3 regions of the Methylobacterium sp. ARG-1 genome follow, and region 1 is predicted to be linked to each of the others. Evidence: predicted binding sites of a transcription regulator. Region 1 holds the regulator's gene; each other region holds the start of a gene.
What was found. Region 1 encodes PhoB, which activates phosphate uptake and scavenging genes when phosphate is short. Its sites were predicted from a motif close to TGTCATNNANCTGTCAT; they were not measured.

Region 1 (6,275 bases):
CGATCGGTTCACCCGGGTGCTGAAGGGCCACATCGCCATCGCCCGGGCGGTCTTCCCGAAAGGCACCACCGGCGCCCAGATCGACGCCTTCGCCCGCGCACCGCTCTGGCAGGCGGGGCTCGATTTCGACCATGGCACCGGCCACGGCGTCGGCTCGTTCCTGTCGGTGCACGAGGGCCCGCAGCGCATCGCCAAGACCGGGACCGTCGCCCTGGAACCCGGCATGATCCTGTCGAACGAGCCCGGCTACTACGCGCCCGGCGCCTACGGAATCCGGATCGAGAACCTCGTCCTGGTCGAGCCGCGCGCCATCCCGGGCGGCGAGCGCCCGATGCTCGGCTTCGAGACCCTGACGCTCGCCCCCTACGACCGGCGGCTGATCCGCCCGGACCTTCTCGCACCGGAGGAGCGGGCCTGGATCGACGCCTATCACGCCCGGGTGCGCGACACCCTCGCGCCGCTCCTCGACGCCGAAACCCGCGGCTGGCTGGACCGCGCCACCGCTCCGCTGGCGGCTTGAGGAGTGGGGAGTCGCTCCGGGCGCCCTCAGGTCGGCGAAGGGAGGCGGACAGAGTGAAAGGAGTTCCGAGTCGGCCTTTGTTCGTTCACTCCAATGGCTGATCGGCCAGGATTGCAGAAGGTGGCCGATATGCCCCGAAGGTCTTCCGATCTCGCCGAAATCGCCAAGATGGCCGCCAACGCGTCCTTCGGCAGCCCCCTGGTGCAAGCGGTCCGCCTCGGCGACATGGAAGGGGCCGATGGCGATGATGTCCGGCGCGTGCAGCTGATCGTCTCAGACGACGCTATTCAGCAGCTCGACGGTGACAAACTGCTCGATGCCGGATTGGCTATCCGCAAAGTCCTGCAGAAGGCCGGCGAGACGCTGCGCGTGGTCGACGAGTATGCCGAGCAGCGTGAGCTCGACGAACGTGGCGCTCATTAATCCGGAGCATCTGTTCAGCCGGGCGGATGCGCTTCTTCTCCAAACCGGCCGCGGCTCATTGCGGCAGGCTGACCTACGCCGCACCTTCTCCAACGCTTATCATAGCCTGTTTCACGCGATCCTGACGGCCGCGGCCGATGAGGCCGTTGGAAGGACGCAGCGGAACGATCCATTCTGGACGCTGACCTATCGTTCCATATCTCACCAACGATTGAAGACTGTGTGCAACGATCTTCAGGCGGCGACACGCAAGCCGAAGATCAGGCGCTATGAGCCGCCCGGCGGATCTGGTGGTCATATCGTCACGATTGCCGGTGCCGTTTCAGAATTGCAGGACCGGCGGCACGCCGCCGACTAAGATCCGTCCCTCTCCTTCCTGCCAACCGATGACCGATGCGCAGGCGGCGCTTCAGACGGCCCGGTCGGAGGTCAACCGACTGGCTCACCTGGAAGCGGATCAGCGACGAGCCTTCCTCTACCTCCTCCTGTTCGAGCCCCGCTGAGCGACCCCAGCGGTGTCATGGTGTCGGCGTCACGGCGCCGGGCTGGGGACAGGATCGTGACACCCGCGTTATAAGGGCCGGCGCCGGTCCCGCGGACCCCCGTGTGAAACCACGACCGCCCCGCGCGCGAAGGGACAATATGATCCGCCGCCTCGCCTTCCTGGTCCTGATGCTCGCCGCGAGCCTGTCGGCCCCGTCGGCCCAGGGTTTCCGCACGCCGCCCGATCTCGTGCGGGCGAGCCTGGTCGCCGAGCCCGTCGCGGTGGCGGGCGCGCAGCCGTTCACCCTGGCGGTGCGGATGCAGGTGAAGCCGGGCTGGCACGTCTACTGGCGCAATCCGGGCGATTCTGGTCTGCCGCCCGAGGTGACCTGGACCTTGCCGGCGGGCTTCAACGCCGGTGCGATCCGGTGGCCGGCGCCGGAGCGCATCGCGATCGCGACGCTGATGAATTACGGCTACGAGGGCGAGGTCACCTTACTCGTGCCGGTCACGCCGCCGCCGAGCCTCGACCCGGCGGATCCGGTGCGGATCCAGGCCAAGCTGACCTACCTGGTCTGCGAGACCGAATGCGTTCCGGGCTCCGCCGACCTCGCCCTGACCCTGCCGGTGGGCGAGCCTCGGCCCGATGCCGATCAGGCCGCCCTGTTCGCGCGGGCCCGGACCGCCCTGCCCGCTCCGGCGCTCTGGCCGCTGCGCTTGTCCAGCCAGGGCGACACCCTGCAGCTCGATTTCGCCGCGGCGGGTCTCAAGCCGGAGACCATCAAGAGCGCGTCCTTCTTCCCCTATTCCGAGACCGCGATCGACAATGCCGCCGCGCAGGTGATGACCGTCGACGAGGCCGGCCTGCATCTCACCCTGGCCCGGAGCAGCCCCGCCGAGCCGGCGCCCGCCGCCCTGCCCGGCGTGCTGACCGTCGAGGAGGCGACCGGTGCCGGCACGCACCGGCTTGCCTTCGCGTATGGCGACGAGCCGGTGCTGCCGGCCCCGACGGCGGCGCCAGAGACCCCGGCCGCGCCGCCCGCAGCCCCCGCCTTCGACGTGCCGACGCTGGTGAGCGCGGTCGGGCTCGCTTTCCTCGGCGGCCTGATCCTCAACCTGATGCCCTGCGTCTTCCCGGTCCTGTCCATCAAGGTGCTGGGCCTCGTGCGGCACGCCGGCGAGAGCGCCGCCCGCGTCCGGCTGCACGGCCTTGCCTACACGGCGGGTGTGCTCGTGAGCTTCCTCGGCTTGGCCGGCCTGTTGCTCGCCCTCAAGGGCGGCGGGGCGGCGATCGGCTGGGGTTTCCAGCTGCAATCGCCGGCGGTGGTCGCCGGCCTCGCCTATCTGCTGCTTGCGATGGGCCTAAGCCTGTCGGGGGTGGTCCATCTCGGCGGGCGGCTCGCCGGACTCGGCGACGGCCTCGCCCGGCGCTCGGGGCTCAGCGGCTCGTTCTTCACCGGCGTGCTGGCGACCCTGGTGGCGACCCCCTGCACGGCGCCGTTCATGGGCTCGGCGGTGGGCTTCGCGCTGACCCAGAGCGCGGGCGTCGCCCTCGCGGTGTTCGCGAGCCTCGGGCTCGGCCTCGCCCTGCCGTTCCTGCTGCTCACCCTGTGGCCGCCGGCCCTGCGGGGGTTGCCGCGTCCGGGCGCCTGGATGGAGACACTGAAGCAGGTTCTGGCCTTCCCGGTCTACGCCACGGTGGCGTGGCTGGTCTGGGTCCTGGCGCAGCAGGTCGGGCCGCAGGGGCTGCTCGCCGGGCTGATCGGCCTCGTGCTGGTGGGCTTCGCCGCCTGGGCCTGGGAGCACGGGCGCGCGGCGACGCCGCGATTCGGGCGGATCGCCCAGGGGCTCGCGGTGCTCACGATCCTGGCGGTCGCAGGCCTGACGCTCAGCCTCGACCGCGAGCGGGCGGCCCCCGCCGCCCAGGCTGCCGCCGACGGTGTCCAGCCGTTCACCCAGGCTCGTCTGGATTCCCTGGTGAACGAGCGCCGCCCGGTCTTCGTGAACATGACCGCCGCCTGGTGCATCACCTGCGCTGTCAACGAGACGACCTCGCTCTCGACCCAGGCGGTGCGGGCAGCGATGGCGGATCGGGGCGTCACCTACCTGAAGGGCGACTGGACCAACCAGAACCCGGAGATCACGCGCCTGCTGGAGAAGCACGGGCGCAGCGGCGTGCCGCTGTATCTGCTCTACACCGGGACGGGGGAACCCCAGGTGCTGCCGCAGATCCTCACCGAGGGGACGGTGCTGGCGGCGCTGGAAACGGTGCCGGCCTCAGCGAACAAGAGCGCGGCGCTGGCCCGCTGACCGGACAGGCGGTCTAGGCTTCCAGCGAGAACGTCTCGTCGAAGGCGTAGCCCGACCCCCGCACCGTGCGGATCGGATCGGCCTGCCGGGGCGCGTTGAGCGCCTTGCGCAGGCGCCCGACATGCACGTCGACGGTGCGCTCGTCGATATAGACGTCGTGGCCCCAGACCCCGTCGAGGAGCTGCTCGCGGGAGAAGACCCGGCCGGGGGCCAGCATCAGGAATTCGAGCAGGCGGAACTCGGTAGGGCCGAGATGGAGCTCCTCGCCGGCGCGGCGGACCCGATGACCGGTGCGGTCGAGCTCGATATCGCCAGCCGCCAGCCGGTCGGCGACATGGGCGGGCTTGGCCCGGCGCAACAGGGCCCGCACTCGGGCCAGCAGTTCCGGAACCGAGAACGGCTTGACGATGTAGTCGTCTGCGCCCGTGCCGAGGCCGCGAACCCGGTCGCCCTCCTCGCCGCGGGCGGTGAGCATGATCACCGGCAGCCGCTCGGTCTCGCGCCGGGCCCGGATGCGGCGGCACAGCTCGATCCCCGAGAGGCCCGGCAGCATCCAGTCGAGCAGCACCAGATCCGGGGTGCGCTCGGCCAGGAGCAGTTCTGCGTCGTCGCCACGCGTCGCCGAATCGACCAGGAAGCCCTCGGCTTCCAGGTTGTAGCGCAGCAGGGTGGTCAGGGCCTCCTCGTCCTCGACGATCAGGACTTGCATGCTCACGTTCGTTAACCTGTTCCGTACTCGGTACCGGCCGGCGCGCCCGCGCCGGGGGACCCGGACGCGCCGATGGTGCGGCAGAGGCCGCCATCCCTCAAGCCGCAGGCCGCCACAATCGGGCGTTGCCCCACAGGGCAGCGTGCGGATCGGGCCGGCCGCACCGCGACCCGCCTGTTACGGGGCCGTGGCGGCGGGGCCGACCGTTGCGTAGTTCGACGCGTCGTTCTTCGGCCGCTCGCCCGCCAGGGTCTCACCGGTGGCGAGGTAGTGGATCGTCTCGGCGATGTTGGTGGTGTGGTCGCCGATGCGCTCGACATTCTTGGCGCAGAACAGCAGGTGCGTGCAGAACGAGATGTTGCGCGGATCTTCCATCATGTAGGTCAGGAGTTCGCGAAACAGCGAATTGTACAGCGCATCGATCTCGCCGTCGCGCTCCCAGACGTCGTAGGCGGCCTTCACGTCGCGGCTCGCGTAGGCGTCGAGGATGTCCTTGAGCTGCGCCTCGGCGAGGTCGCTCATGTGCCGCACGCCGAGCACGATCTTCTGCGCCGGCGCCTGATCGGAAATCGCCACGACGCGCTTGGCGACGTTCTTGGCAAGGTCGCCGATCCGCTCCAGGTCGCCCGAGACGCGGATCGCCGAGATGGTCTCGCGCAGGTCGATCGCCAGGGGCTGCCGCCGGGCAATGAGCAGCACGGCCCGCTCCTCGATGTCGCGCTGGAGCGCGTCGAGACGCTTGTCGGCGACGATCACCGCCTGGGCGAGCGTATCGTCCCGGCGGACCAGGGCGTCGGTCGCCTCGGCGGCCATCTTCTCGGCCACGCCGCCCATCTCGGAGATGGAGCGACGCAGGTCATCGAGGTCGGTGTCGTAGGAGCTGACGATATGGCCGGGCATGGTGGATCCTTCGATGGCGTCCCGCAAACCTTGATCCGCGAGGTCTGGCGGAAACCCGCCGCTGCGGTCACGGGCGCCGGGGCGCGTGCCCCGGTGCCCAGTCCCTTGCATTGTCTAGAACAGGCTGCGGAGCGGTGAGGACCGGCATCCCGAGCCGAGCTCGGGACCAGAGCAACCGGACCGTGCCGATGCTCCCCGACCGAACAGCCTGTTCCGGAGTCGCGCCGGCGCTTGTTGCGCTTGGGCGCGGCCCCTAGTCTTTAGAGCGGTGCTCTTTTTTCGCCGAAGCCGTATTCGACTTTACGGAAAGCGGTGAATATCCCGTTTGGCGTCGTCGCATCCCGGAGGTGACCGTCCGCCCTCCGGGGTTTTGGTTCAGCCGAACCGGCCGGTGATGTAATCCTGCGTGCGCTGCTCGACCGGGTTCATGAACATGCGGTTCGTGGGTCCAAATTCGATCAGCTCGCCGAGATACATGAAAGCGGTGAACTGCGAGATGCGCGCCGCCTGCTGCATGTTGTGGGTGACGATCACGATGGTGAACTCGTCGCGCAACTGCTCGATCAGCTCCTCGATCCGGCCGGTGGAGATCGGGTCGAGGGCCGAGGTGGGCTCGTCGAACAGGATCACCTCCGGGCTCTGGGCCACGGTGCGGGCGATGCACAGGCGCTGCTGCTGCCCGCCCGACAGGCCGGTGCCGGCCTGGCGCAGCTTGTCCTTCACCTCGTCCCAGAGGGCGGCCTTGCGCAAAGCCTGCTCCACCCGCCCGTCGAGTTCGGATTTCGGCAGCTTCTCGTAGAGGCGCAGGCCGAAGGCGACGTTGTCGTAGATCGACATCGGGAAGGGCGTCGGCTTCTGGAACACCATGCCGATGCGCGAGCGCAGCTCGTTCAGATCGATCGAGGGATCGAGCACGTTCTGGCCCTCGAG
Region 2 (6,275 bases), on a different contig from region 1:
CGCATCGTCGTGCCGCATCGCATAAGAGGTCGCACGCAGATTGATTGAGGCCGGCAATGACCAAAGACGGCAAGAGTACGTTTCCCGGCTCCATACGAGACCACCAAGATGCGGTGAAGGCCGAGACTGAGAAGGCCAGCACCAAGATCGACGAGGCTTTTGGGAAGCTTGCCAAGAAAATGCGCGAGCGTGCCGACAAAGCAAAAGCAAAGATGGAGGCAACACGGAAGCCCGAAAAGCGATCTATTCTGCTACGTCGTTTCGAGCTGTACGCGGATGCAGCAAAACATCTGAAATAACGTCTTCCACAACGAGACGACTAGCGTCTTAGCTTTACGGTCAGCTCTGTTCCCAAGATGTCGTGATCTGTACCCGCGGCCAAGTCCGCTTCGATGCATCCATCGTCTAGAAGCGGGCCGGCCCAAAACGGATTTGACTAGGATCGCCGGTGGTTCCGGCGACATCCTGGGCAACGAGCCTTGCGTCGTGATTAAAGAAAAGATCGGACAGGAGTGGCGATCAGTCCCGTTCGGGTACGGCCAACATGACTGCCGCCCGTACGGCGGCCCGCCTGAGTTCTTCTCCGGCCCAGGGCTGGCGCATCAGGGTGCCGGCAAAGGGATGCTCGGCGACGGCCAACGCCGGATCGATCCGATACCCCTCGCCAAAATAGACGGTGCCGCATGATGGATTGGCCAGGTAGGCGTCCACCACCGCCGTCACATCGTCATCCACGATCCTTAGGGTCTCCAGAAGGTCCAGCGTCATCATCCCGGGCATTGCATCGCCTTAGGGCGGCTCGGCGACGCTGGTAAGTCGGTCTGCCTAGCCGTGCCGGGCTCAGTTTTCCCTGCGGATCGGAGACCGAGGTGCGTTCCTTTTACCGCACCATCTTCGTCACCGTCGTTGCGCTCGCCCTCTGGCTGCAGCCAGGCTTCGTTGCGGCCCAGGGCCAGGGAGGAGAAGCGCTAGCCACGACTGCACGGCTCGCAGCCGAAGGCCTCGCTATCGGCTCGCCGTCTGGCGCCGGCGGCGATCCACAGACCTCGGTTGCACAACCCGTTTTTTCGGCGGGCCGGGCGGCGGAGGTGACGACCTCGTTTCAGCCCTTGCTTGGGCCCGTGGGCGATCCCGGCGGATACCGCGCCTTCCTAGAACGGCGTGGCATCACCTTCGGATTGATCGCGGTGGCGGAGACCTACCGCGATGTCCGCGGCGGCCTACGGCGTGGCTCGACGGGCCTGACGCTGCTCGACCTCGACGTCGACGTCGATCTCGAAACCCTGGCCGGGTGGAAAGGGATCACGGCTCACGCCACGGTCTACCAGATCCAGGGGAGCGGCACCTCCCGCTCCCGCGTCGGCAACCTCATGACCATCAGCGAGATCGAGGCCCTGCCTGCCTCGCGCCTATCGGAACTGTGGCTGGAACAGAGCCTGTTCGACGACCAGCTGTTCCTCCGTGTCGGCCAGCTTTCCGCTGACACCGAGTACATGGTGAGCCAGACCAGCATCCTGTTCACCAACGGCACCTTCGGCTGGCCGGCGATCTTCGCCGCGAACATGACCGACGGGGGACCTGCCTATCCGCTGTCAGCGCCGACCGTCCGCTTGAAGTACGTGCCGACCCGGGAATTCTCGTTCCAGGCGAGCCTGATCGACGGCACGCCTGGCGGCGGCAACCCGCGCTCGGGGGTCGATCCGCAGCGGCGCAACCCGAACGGCACCCGCTTCCCGCTCTCGGATCCACCGCTCGCCATCGCCGAGGTCTCCTACGCCTACAACGCCCGCCCCGGCGACACGGGGCTGCCCGGCACCGTGACGTTCGGGGGCTGGCATCGGTTCGGCCGCGTCGATGCCTCCATGCCCGACCCGGTGAGCGGCCTGGGCCGAAGGGTCACCGGCGATTCCGGCATCTACGGGTTGATTGACCAGACGATCTATCAGGAGCCGAACGATCCCAACGACGGTGCCAGCGTGTTCCTTCGAGCCTCGGCCTCACCAGGGGACCGCAACCTCGTGGACCTCTACCTCGACGGTGGCGTCGCCTATCGCGGCCTTTTCCCCGGTCGCTCGGACGACACCCTCGGGTTCGGCGTCGGCATCGCGCACATATCCCCAGCGGCGAGGCGGCTCGATGCGATTGCCGCGTTCCAGAGCTCGACACCCACCCCTCGCCGCAGCGCCGAGATACTGCTTGAGGCGACCTATCAGGCCGTTCTCGCTCCCGGCATCGCCCTGCAGCCGACTTTGCAGTACGTCGTCCAACCGGGGGGCGGGATCGCCAATCCCCGCGATCCCGACGGCAAACGAGTGCGCAACGCCACCGTGTTCGGCCTACGCGCCATCACCCGCTACTGAGCAAGGCGCCGTCTCTTAATCCCGCGGCGGCCGGATGCCCAGGCCGCGGATCAACACGAAGGCCATGAGCGCCGAGAGGCACGCGATGGCGATGGCCACGGACGAGCCGGCCTCGTTCTCCGCGAGCGGCAAGCCTTGGGTGTTCATGCCGAAGAGCCCGGTCACGAGCGTCGGGGGCAGGAACAGCGCGGTCAACACGGACAGCGTGTGTGGCCGCGGCGATGGCCACGTCCGGAACCTGCTCGTCGGCCGAAGCGGTCTCCAAGCGATGGAAGACCGCGCGCAGGCCAGGGAGCTGTCGGTGCAGCCGGACCGCGTCCCGGCAGATCGGCCCGAGCCGCCGCCGCTCCCCACGAACGCGCTCGTCGAGGATGTGATCCTCGATCTCGTCGAGCTCATCGGCCAAGCGGGCGCCGGTCTCCGCCATTGATGTCACGACACGCTCGACGATGACGTCGAGCAGCTGGATCGGAGCCAGGATGCCGCGGCCTTCCACGGCAGCGTCGCGGGCGAGGTCCGGCCCGAGGAGTGGATGCCGTCGGCCGCTCGCGAGCAAGCGTGGGCCCATGACGAAATGCAGGCGCCCGCCGGCGTCAATCCTGAGGTCTTCTCTCGTCTGCCGGACGAGGTCGGCCACGACGCCGCCGATATGGCCAGCCTCGACGACGAGGCGTTGATGCGGATCGCTGGCGAGTGCCGCCGCGGCAAGCCGAGGGGGGCCGAGGCGCCCCCGTCGATCAGGGCCGGCAAGCGCGCGTCGTTCAGGTTGAAGTGCAGCCAGGTGAACGCCTCACCGAAGCTCCCCGGGGCGGACAGCGCCTCGCCGTGCTCGGCGAGGTGCCCGCAGCCGGTCTCGTCGAAGCGCATCGCCCACAACAAGCCTGGAAGCGTCGCGCCGTCGCACAGACGGCGAGCGGGAGCCGCAACAGCGGCCTCCATCCGGCTCAGAACACGTGGCGCAGGATGAAGAACAACGTACCGGCGATGAGGATGGCGGCCGGCAGCGTCGTAACCCAGGCGAGCGCCATGTTCCGAACGGTCGACATCTGCAGGCCTGAGCCGTTGGCCGCCATAGTGCCAGCCACGCCCGAGGACAGGATGTGTGTGGTCGAGACCGGCAGGCCGTAGAGCTCGGCCAGACCGATGGTGCCCGCGGCGACGATCTCGGCCGAGGCGCCCTGCGCGTAGGTCAGATGCGTCTTGCCGATCTTCTCGCCGACCGTCACGACGATGCGCTTCCAGCCGACCATGGTGCCGAGGCCGAGCGCCAGGGCGACGCAGACCTTCACCCAGCTCGGGATGTAGCGAGTGCCTTCGTTGAGGAGCTCCGTATAGCCTTTGAGCGTCTTGGCGTCGGCCTCGGACAGGGTGGCCCCGGACTTCGGCAGCAGGCGGATCGCGTCGGAGGCGAGGTACATGTCGTTGCGCACGTTCGAGGTCGCCCCGGCCGGGACCTGTTGGAGCGAGCCATAGCCCTTCACCGAGGCCGCGATGTCGGTCGAGAGCGCCGAGAGCGCACCGAACACCTCCGGCTTGTTGAGCTCCTTCGCCTTCAGCGCGTCGGCGACCGTCTTTCGAGCCTGGGCCGCGTCGGGGCGTGCGCCGCCCTCGGCATGGGACGAGAACACCTTGCTGGCCGCCTCAGAGGTCTGGACGAAGGCCGGCGTGGCGTCGGCGTTCATGGTGCGGTTCAGGGCATAGGCGGTGGGTGCGGCGCCGATCAGGATCAGCATGATCAGACCCATGCCCTTCTGCCCGTCGTTGCCGCCGTGGAAGAACGACACCAGGGTGCAGGTCAGGATCAGAACGCCGCGGATCCAGAGCGGGGGCGGCGCGTCGCCTTTGGGCGCCTCGTACAGGTCCTTGCGCCGCACACTGAACTTGAGAACGAGCAGAAGCAGTGCGGCCGCCACGAAGCCGCAGAGCGGGCTGAAGGCCAGAGCCTTGAAAACGCCGAGCGCCTGGTTCCAGTCGACGCCGGAGGTGCCGTCCTGGCCGCCCATGAGCTGGTTGGCGAGACCGACGCCGAGCACCGAGCCGATCAGCGCGTGCGAGGACGAGTTCGGCAGCCCGAGCGCCCAGGTTCCAAGGTTCCAGATGATGGCTGCGATCAGCAGCGAGAAGATCATCGCGTAGCCGGCCCCGGAACCGACCTGCAGGATCAGCTCCACTGGCAGCAGCGTGACGATGGCGTAGGCTACGGCGCCCGAGGACAGCAGAACGCCGAGGAAGTTGAAGGTCCCGGACCAGATCACCGCCACCATCGGCGGCATCGAGTGGGTGTATATCACGGTCGCCACCGCGTTGGCGGTGTCGTGGAAGCCGTTCACGAACTCGAAGCCCAGCGCGATCAGCAGCGCGAGGCCGAGGAGGACGAAGGCGCCGATTGCCAGCGGTTCTTGGTGCACTGCATTCATGTCGGCGATCAGGCTGATGACGGCGTAGCCTAGGCCGGCGACGAGCACGAGCAGGAAAGCGATGACACCTCCGGCATGCATACCGTGGTCGAGCTTAGGCTTCCCACCTGTCATTGGCCCGGCCGGGACGGCCGAGGTGAGTGCTGCATCGACCATTGTCGTCCCCGGGAAATATTTATGTTCGATCCGGGATTAAGTCTCGTCGATGACGGTCGGGTGACGCAGCATTGTGCTTTGTCGATGCTCGTGGGCAGCTCGCGGACTTAGGCTCCGTGAGTTCCCGGTCGACCATGCAGGCGCCGGCGCGAACCTGGCGGCGACTGGGACGGCCGCTCCGCGCCCGAAACGACGATTGCAGGCGTCAAGAGCGGCCATTGGCGCGGCGCCCTGCTCGTGATCGACCTGGCCGAGCCAGGGCATGGCACGCTTCAAGACGTGGAGCGGCAGGAGGTCCGTCGTGAACACGGAAGCTGTTCCACGAGGTCTTCCTCATCCCATGCAGGGTGGCCTTCACCAGTGACCCTGACCCAGCAAACTGGTCCGCGCTGAGCGCAAGTTTTTCGGGCATCCTGAACCCTGAAGGAGGGTGGATGCCATGCCCCGCAAACGCTTCACGAACGAGCAGATCGCCTTCGCCCTGCGACAGGCGGAGAACGGCGCGACGGTGGACGAGGTCTGCCGGAAGATGGGTGTGTCCGAGCCGACGTTCTACCGCTGGAAGAAGCAGTTCGTCGGCATGGGCGTGCCGGAGATCCGGCGGCTGAAGCAGCTGGAGGACGAGAACAGCAAGCTCAAACGATTGGTGGCCGACCTGACGCTGGACCGCTCGATGTTGCAGGATGTCCTGAAGCGAAAGTGGTAGGGCCCGGCGCTCGCCGTGAAGTCGCCGGCCACCTGCAGGTGGCCTACGGCATCAGCGAGCGTCGGGCCTGCCAGGCCACCGGTTTTGGCCGCTCGTCCCAGCGTTACAGGAAGCGCGCCGACCCGCAGGTTGCGCTGCGGATGCGGCTGAAGGAACTCGCTGCCGCGCGGGTGCGCTACGGCTACCGACGGCTGCATATCCTACTGCGACGGGAGGGCTGGGAGGTGAACCACAAGCGCACCTACCGGATCTATCGCGACGAGGGACTGTCGATCCGGCCCAAGCTGCCCAAACGCAAACGGGCTTGGCGCTACCGGCAAGGGCGGCCGGCGATCGGCGGCCCCAACGAGGTCTGGGCCATGGACTTTATGTTTGATCGCCTGTTCGACGGACGTACGTTCCGAATCCTGACGGTCGTCGATTGCCATACGCGAGAGGCGCTCTCGCTCACACCGAGAGCCAACTTCCGCGCCTACCAGGTGACCGAGGCCCTGGACGCCTTGGTCCGGCTGCGGGGGCAGCCCAAGAGCCTGCGGGTCGACAATGGACCGGAGTTTGCCGGGCGCATGCTCGACCAGTGGGCGTACCTGAACGGGGTCGAGATCGACTTCTCACGACCGGGCAAGCCGACCGACA
Region 3 (6,275 bases), on a different contig from region 1:
CTCGGCGTCACCGGCCTGCCCTTCTCCGAGGAGCAGGGCGGGCTCGCCGGGGGGCCTGTGGAGACCATGCTGGTCATGGAGGCGGTGGGGCGCAACCTCGTGGTCGAGCCGCTGTTCGCGAGCCTGGTGCTCGGCGCGACGGCGCTCCGGCTCGGCGGCAGCCCGACGCAGACAGAGCGGATCCTGCCCGGCGTGATCGACGGCAGCCTGCGGCTCACCCTGGCCCATACCGAGCGCCAGTCGCGCTACGACCTCAACGACGTGGCGACCACGGCCCGCCGTTCGGGCGACGGGTTCGTGCTGAGCGGGGCCAAGAGTATCGTGCCCAATGCCGACGCGGCCGGGCTGATGGTGGTCTCCGCCCGCGTCTCCGGGGAGCGGCGCGACCCGCACGGGATCGGGCTGTTCCTGGTGCCGACCGACGCCGCGGGGGTGGCGATCGAGGCCTACCCGACCCAGGATGGCGGGCGCGCCGCCGAGGTGTCGTTCTCGGATGTCGCGCTTCCGGCCGACGCGGCTCTGGGCGATCCCGAGGGGGGCCTGACGCTGCTGGAGCAGGTGGTCGAGCACGGCATCGCGGCGCTCGCCGCCGAGGCGGTGGGCTCCATGGACGCGCTGCACAAGCTGACGGTGGACTATCTCAAGACCCGCACGCAGTTCGGGGTCAGCGTCGGCTCGTTCCAGGCGCTGCAGCACCGGGCCGTGGACATGCTGATCCAGCTGGAGCAGGCGCGCTCGATGGCGCTCTACGCCGCCATGATGGTGGAGGCGGAGGATCCCGCGGCGCGGGCGGCGGCGCTCGCGGCCGTGAAGGTGCAGATCAACAAGGCCTGCCGCTTCGTCGGCCAGGAGGCGGTGCAGCTCCACGGCGGCATCGGCATGACGCTCGAATATATCGGCGCCCACCATTTCAAGCGGCTCGCCATGATCGAGTACCAACTCGGCGACACCACCCACCACCTGCGCCGGATCACGCAGAGCGAGAACGGGCTGCTGGCGGCGTAGTTTGATCCAGGCGCCAGCACCGTCTTTGCGCGCGGAGCGAAGCAATCCAGCGGCGCCACGCTTGAAGGTGTCGCGCTGCCCCTGGGTCGCTTCGCTCCGCACGCGATGACGGAGCGGTCAGTTGAACAGCAAGCCCACCCCGCCCTGCACCCGGCCGAGGCCCGCGCGGGCGACGGCGTTGTTGGGGTCGATCACGGCGGCGCGCTGGTAGTTCTCGAGCGCCTCCTTGCGCTGGCCCGACTTCTCGTAGGCCAGGCCCCGATAGGCCCAGGAGGTGGCGTCCTTGTTGTTCACGTTGAGCGCCGCGTTGTAGTCCTCGATCGCCTTCGGGTACTGGTTGGTGGCGATCAGGCTCTGGCCGCGAGCCGCGTAGGGCGCGGACACGAACGGGTTGCGGTCGATGGCGGCGTCGAAATCGGCAATCGCCTGGGTCTCCTGGCCCTGCTTCTGCCGGACCAGGCCGCGGGCGTGGTAGGCCTCGGCCGATTCGGGCATCAGCCGGATCGCGACGTTGAGGTCGGAGAGCGCCTGGTCGAGGTTGCCCTGGGCGCGCTCGACATTGGCGCGGCCGATATAGGCCGGGCCGTAATTCGGATCGATGCTGATCGCCTTGGTGAAATCCTGGAGCGCGGCGGCGTCGCGGCCGACCTGGCGCTCGGCCAGCGCGCGGTTGTTGAAGGCCGAGCCCGAATTCGGGTCGATGCTGATCGCCTTGGTGAAGTCCGCGATGGCGTCGTTGAACTGGCCGGCCCGGGCATAGGCGGCGCCGCGGGTGTTGTAGGCGGCGGCGTCGTTCGGGTTGCGCTGGATCACCTCGGTGAGCGAGGCGATGTTGACGTTGGTGGCGCCCGTGGTGTCGGTCTCCACCACCGCGTATTGCCGCGGGCTGGCGGCGCTGCCGACGGTTTCGCAGCCCGCAAGCGCCGCGGCCGAGAGCGTGGCCGCGCCGATCAGCGCGATCTTGTGTGCCAGCCCGTTGCGTACGATCATCGCCCCACTCTCCCCGGGGCGCGGCCCGCATCCCGCATGCCCACCCCGCCCCCGTTTTGTCCGTCGCCCGGCCCGCGCCGCGCCCTGGTCTCCGGGGCACCGTCGCGCATCGCGGTGAATGCCGGCTTAAGGATGCGCGGTCCCGCGACCGGTCACGCCGTGGTGGAAGCTTCGGGATGTGGCGAAGGTATGGCTTGGAGCCGCGCCGGCCGGGCCGCGCGGCATCCGGCCTGCGCGCGGCCCGGCCGGTGTGTTCCCGAAGCCGCAGAACCGGCCCCGGTCAGGCCTCCGGAACAGGCCCCAGCCGGGTGACGTGGCCCATCTTGCGGCCGGGCCGGGCCTCGCCCTTGCCGTAGAGATGGAGGTGGGCGCCGGGCTCGGCGAGCAGCGCCGACCAGTCATCGGCCTGGGCGCCGATCAGGTTGCGCATCTCCACCGACAGGTCGCCGACCCGGGCCGAATCGCCGAGGGGCCAGCCGGACACCGCCCGGACGTGCTGGGCGAATTGCGAGGTCGTCGCCCCCTCGATGGTCCAGTGCCCGGAATTGTGCACCCGCGGCGCGATCTCGTTGACCACCAGCCGCTCGGCCCCATCCTCGCGCACCAGGAACATCTCGACGGCGAGCACGCCGACATAGTCCAGGGCGTCGGCGATCCGCTTGGCAATGTCGAGGGCGGCGCGGGCGGTCTCGGGAGTGAGGCCGGGGGCCGGTACCCGGGTCAGCGCCAGGATGTGGTCGCGGTGCTCGTTCTCGCACAGGTCGAAGGCCGCGAAGCTGCCGTCGCGGCCGCGGGCGGCCACCACCGAGACCTCGCGCTCGAACGGCACGAAGCCCTCGAGGATCAGCGGCGCGCCGCCGAACTCGGCGAACAGCGCGTTGCGGTCGCCCTCGGCGCGCTCGCGCAGGATGCGCTGGCCCTTGCCGTCGTAGCCGAACCGGCGGGTCTTGAGGACCGCCGGCAGGCCGAGCGCCGCGATCGCCCGGTCGAGGTCGTCGGGCGTGTCCACCGCCTGGAACGGCGCGGTCGGGATGCCGAGCCGGTTGATGAACTCCTTCTCGGTGAGGCGGTCCTGCGTCGTGGACAAGGCCTCGGCATTCGGGTGTAGGGGGGCGTGCCGGGCCAGGATGTCGGCGGTCTCCCGCGGGATGTTCTCGAACTCGTAGGTCACCGCGTCGACGCTCTGCGCGAAGCCGGCCAGCGCGGCGGCGTCGTCATAGGCCGCGCAGGTGGTGCGAGCGGCGACGTCGAAGGCGGGGCTGTCCCGGTCGGGCGCGTAGACATGCACCTTCAGCCCGTAATTGGCCGCCGCCAGCGCGATCATGCGCCCGAGCTGTCCGCCGCCGACGATGCCGAGGGTGGAGCCGGGCTTCAGAGCTGTGTCCGTCACGAAAGCTTGTCCGTCTCCGGCCGTTCGGCCACCGACGCGGTCTGCGCCGCGCGCCACGCGTCGAGCCGCTCTGCCAGGCCGGGATCGGCGAGCGCCAACACTGCGGCGGCGAGCAGGGCGGCGTTGACCGCCCCGGCCCGGCCGATCGCCAGGGTCCCCACCGGGATGCCGGCCGGCATCTGTACGATCGACAGCAGGCTGTCCTGGCCGGACAGGGCCTTGGATTCCACCGGCACGCCGAAGACCGGCAGGCGGGTCATCGCGGCGGCCATGCCGGGCAGGTGCGCGGCCCCGCCGGCGCCCGCGATCACGACCTTGAACCCGGCCGCGACGGCGCCCTTGGCGAAGGCCACAAGCCGGTCGGGGGTGCGGTGGGCCGACACGATCCGGGTGTCGTGCGGCACGCCGAGCGCGTCGAGCGTCTCGGCGGCGTGCCGCATGGTCGCCCAATCGGACTGACTGCCCATGATGATCGCAACCGGAGGCGACGCCATCGTTGATCCCGGCAAAAGAGGCCGCTTACAGGCGGGGCGGGCCGGCGGCAAGGCGTCGCGCCGGCGCGTCCACCAACTTCGACGCCCGATCCCGAAGGATGGTTGCCGACTCTGAGAGAACGACGACGCGCTCCGAGGCCGGGGCCGCGCGGGATCGAAGTCCCGGACGCGGCCCTAGGCGATGATGTCCGGGGTCAGCGCGTCCTCGATATGATAGATCCGGTCGCGCAGGGTCAGCTTGCGCTTCTTCAGACGCTGGATCTGGAGCTGGTCCCCGGCGACGCTGCGCTCCAGCGCCTCGATGGCGCTGTCGAGATCCCGATGCTCCTCGCGCAGCCGATTCAGCTCGGACTCGAGGTCCGACTGCCCGCTCTCACTCGACTCGTCCGCCATCATCACCCGCGGGATCGAAGACCGTTCCTTGTCGAAGAGCATGCGTTACGCCCCGCCGCGGGACAAGCCGGCCGGGCCGGCATTCGTCAGGCTTAGCCGGAGAAAAGGCTTCGACAGGTGTGGCATCCTGTGCCAGTCTCCGTGTGTCGGAACAATGACAGGAGATTCGACTCATGTCGCTGCAGACGCATCTGAGCCAACTCGCCCGGAAGCACGAAGCCCTCGAGCGTGAGATTCACGAGGCGATCCACAGGCCTTCGGCGAACGACCTCCACATTGCTGAACTGAAGCGACGGAAACTTCTCCTCAAGGACGAAATTAACAGGCTGCAGGCCGGCACGGACACGCTGCACTGAGCCGCGCCTGACTCCCTCCCGGACATAGACGCAAGACGGCAGCCGCCGCGCCGGACCGCCCGGCGCGGCGGCTTCTTTTTTGGGGGGACAGACCGTGCTGTCCTACCCTGTCCCTCATCTTGAGGTGCCCGCGTCAGCGAGCCTCGAAGGAGCCCTCCTTCGAGGCCTCCAGCCGGCCGCGCGATCCCTGGAAACCTCCTTCGAGGCCGCTGCGCGGCACCTCAGGATGAGGGGATTGGGTGGGAGGAGCGAATTCCCCCGCTGAGCCGGGTCCCACTCCATCCGGCGTCACCCGCAGCACCCACAAGCACCCACCCGCGCGCGCAAAAAACCAGAATCAGCTAGTCTCCCCAGGATGCCGCCGGAGAGCGGCTCCCGAGGACACGCCGCGCCGATGACCACCGCCAGCCCGCCGGGCCGCTATCCCGAGATCTACGATGCGGCGTGCCGCGACCCGGAGGCGTTCTGGCTGGAGGCGGCCGGGGCGCTCGACTGGGCGCAGAACCCGGCGCAGGCCTTCGCCCCCGAATCCGGCCCCTATGGCCGCTGGTTCCCGGACGGGACGCTCAACGCCTGCCACAACGCGGTGGACCGGCACGCCGAGGGGGCGCGGGCCGACCAGGCGGCGATCCTGTACGATTCTCCCGTCACCGGGACCAAGCGCAGCATCAGCTACCGCGTACTGCGCGACGCGGTGGCAGCCCTCGCCGCGGTGCTGGCCGAGCTCGGCGTCGGCAAGGGCGACCGGGTCGTGCTGTACATGCCGATGGTGCCCGAGGCCCTGTTCGGCATGCTGGCCTGCGCGCGGCTCGGGGCCGTGCACTCAGTGGTGTTCGGCGGCTTCGCGGCCAACGAGCTGGCGGTGCGGATCGAGGATGCCGCCCCGAAGGTGGTGCTGGCCGCCTCCTGCGGCCTCGAGCCGAACCGGGTGGTCGCCTACAAGCCGCTGCTGGACCTCGCGATCGCCACCTCCCGGCACAAGCCGGAAGCCTGCCTGATCCTGCAGCGGCCCCAATGCGCCGCGAGCCTCGTCGCGGGGCGCGACCACGACTGGGCCGAGACCGTCGCGGCCGCTCAAGCCGCGGGCAAGCAGGCCGCCTGCGTGCCGGTGGCCGCCACCGACCCGCTCTATATCCTCTACACCTCCGGCACGACCGGCAAGCCGAAGGGCGTGGTCCGGGATACCGGCGGCTACCTCGTCGCCCTCGCCTGGTCGATGCCCAACCTCTACAGCGTCCAGCCCGGCGAGACCTATTTCTGCGCCTCCGACATCGGCTGGGTCGTCGGCCATTCCTACATCGTCTACGCGCCGCTCCTGCACGGCTGCACCACCGTGCTGTACGAGGGCAAGCCGGTGGGCACGCCCGATGCCGGGGCGTTCTGGCGGGTGGTCGCCGAGCACGGCGTCGTCTGCCTGTTCACGGCCCCGACGGCCCTGCGTGCCATCAAGAAGGAGGATCCGGCCGGGTCGCTGATCGGCGCTTACGACCTCTCGGCCTTCCGCAGCCTGTTCCTGGCCGGGGAGCGGGCGGACCCGGATTCGGTCGCCTGGGCCGAGCGGGTGCTCGGGCGGCCGGTGATCGACCATTGGTGGCAGACCGAGACGGGCTGGCCGATCGCCGGCAATCCTATGGGCCTCGGCCTCCT

Region 2: AKJ13_RS25845 (inorganic phosphate transporter) is a predicted target of PhoB. The motif match lies at 4,983-4,999, and genes of this name have one in related genera.
Region 3: AKJ13_RS12265 (DUF465 domain-containing protein) is a predicted target of PhoB. The motif match lies at 4,416-4,432, and genes of this name have one in related genera.

Annotation. Positions count from the first base shown of each region.
Region 1 is NZ_LHCD01000005.1:66,188-72,462, reverse strand. Features, by position in the region: gene AKJ13_RS07675 (aminopeptidase P family protein) at 1-520, shown strand, start outside; gene AKJ13_RS07670 (hypothetical protein) at 641-943, shown strand; gene AKJ13_RS31310 (hypothetical protein) at 915-1,301, shown strand; gene AKJ13_RS07665 (protein-disulfide reductase DsbD domain-containing protein) at 1,586-3,736, shown strand; gene phoB (phosphate regulon transcriptional regulator PhoB) at 3,750-4,445, opposite strand; gene phoU (phosphate signaling complex protein PhoU) at 4,623-5,345, opposite strand; gene pstB (phosphate ABC transporter ATP-binding protein PstB) at 5,721-6,275, opposite strand, start outside.
Region 2 is NZ_LHCD01000040.1:229-6,503, reverse strand. Features, by position in the region: gene AKJ13_RS30870 (hypothetical protein) at 57-299, shown strand; gene AKJ13_RS25860 (hypothetical protein) at 520-771, opposite strand; gene AKJ13_RS25855 (carbohydrate porin) at 870-2,360, shown strand; gene AKJ13_RS33175 (hypothetical protein) at 2,376-2,507, opposite strand; partial or broken gene AKJ13_RS33170 (CorA family divalent cation transporter) at 2,665-3,141, opposite strand; gene AKJ13_RS25845 (inorganic phosphate transporter) at 3,305-4,933, opposite strand; one part of gene AKJ13_RS25835 (IS3 family transposase) at 5,373-5,634, shown strand; one part of gene AKJ13_RS25835 (IS3 family transposase) at 5,634-6,275, shown strand, end outside.
Region 3 is NZ_LHCD01000010.1:95,553-101,827, forward strand. Features, by position in the region: gene AKJ13_RS12240 (acyl-CoA dehydrogenase) at 1-1,005, shown strand, start outside; gene AKJ13_RS12245 (tetratricopeptide repeat protein) at 1,123-1,995, opposite strand; gene AKJ13_RS12250 (5-(carboxyamino)imidazole ribonucleotide synthase) at 2,276-3,385, opposite strand; gene purE (5-(carboxyamino)imidazole ribonucleotide mutase) at 3,382-3,879, opposite strand; gene AKJ13_RS12260 (DUF465 domain-containing protein) at 4,054-4,275, opposite strand; gene AKJ13_RS12265 (DUF465 domain-containing protein) at 4,446-4,628, shown strand; gene AKJ13_RS12270 (propionyl-CoA synthetase) at 5,023-6,275, shown strand, end outside.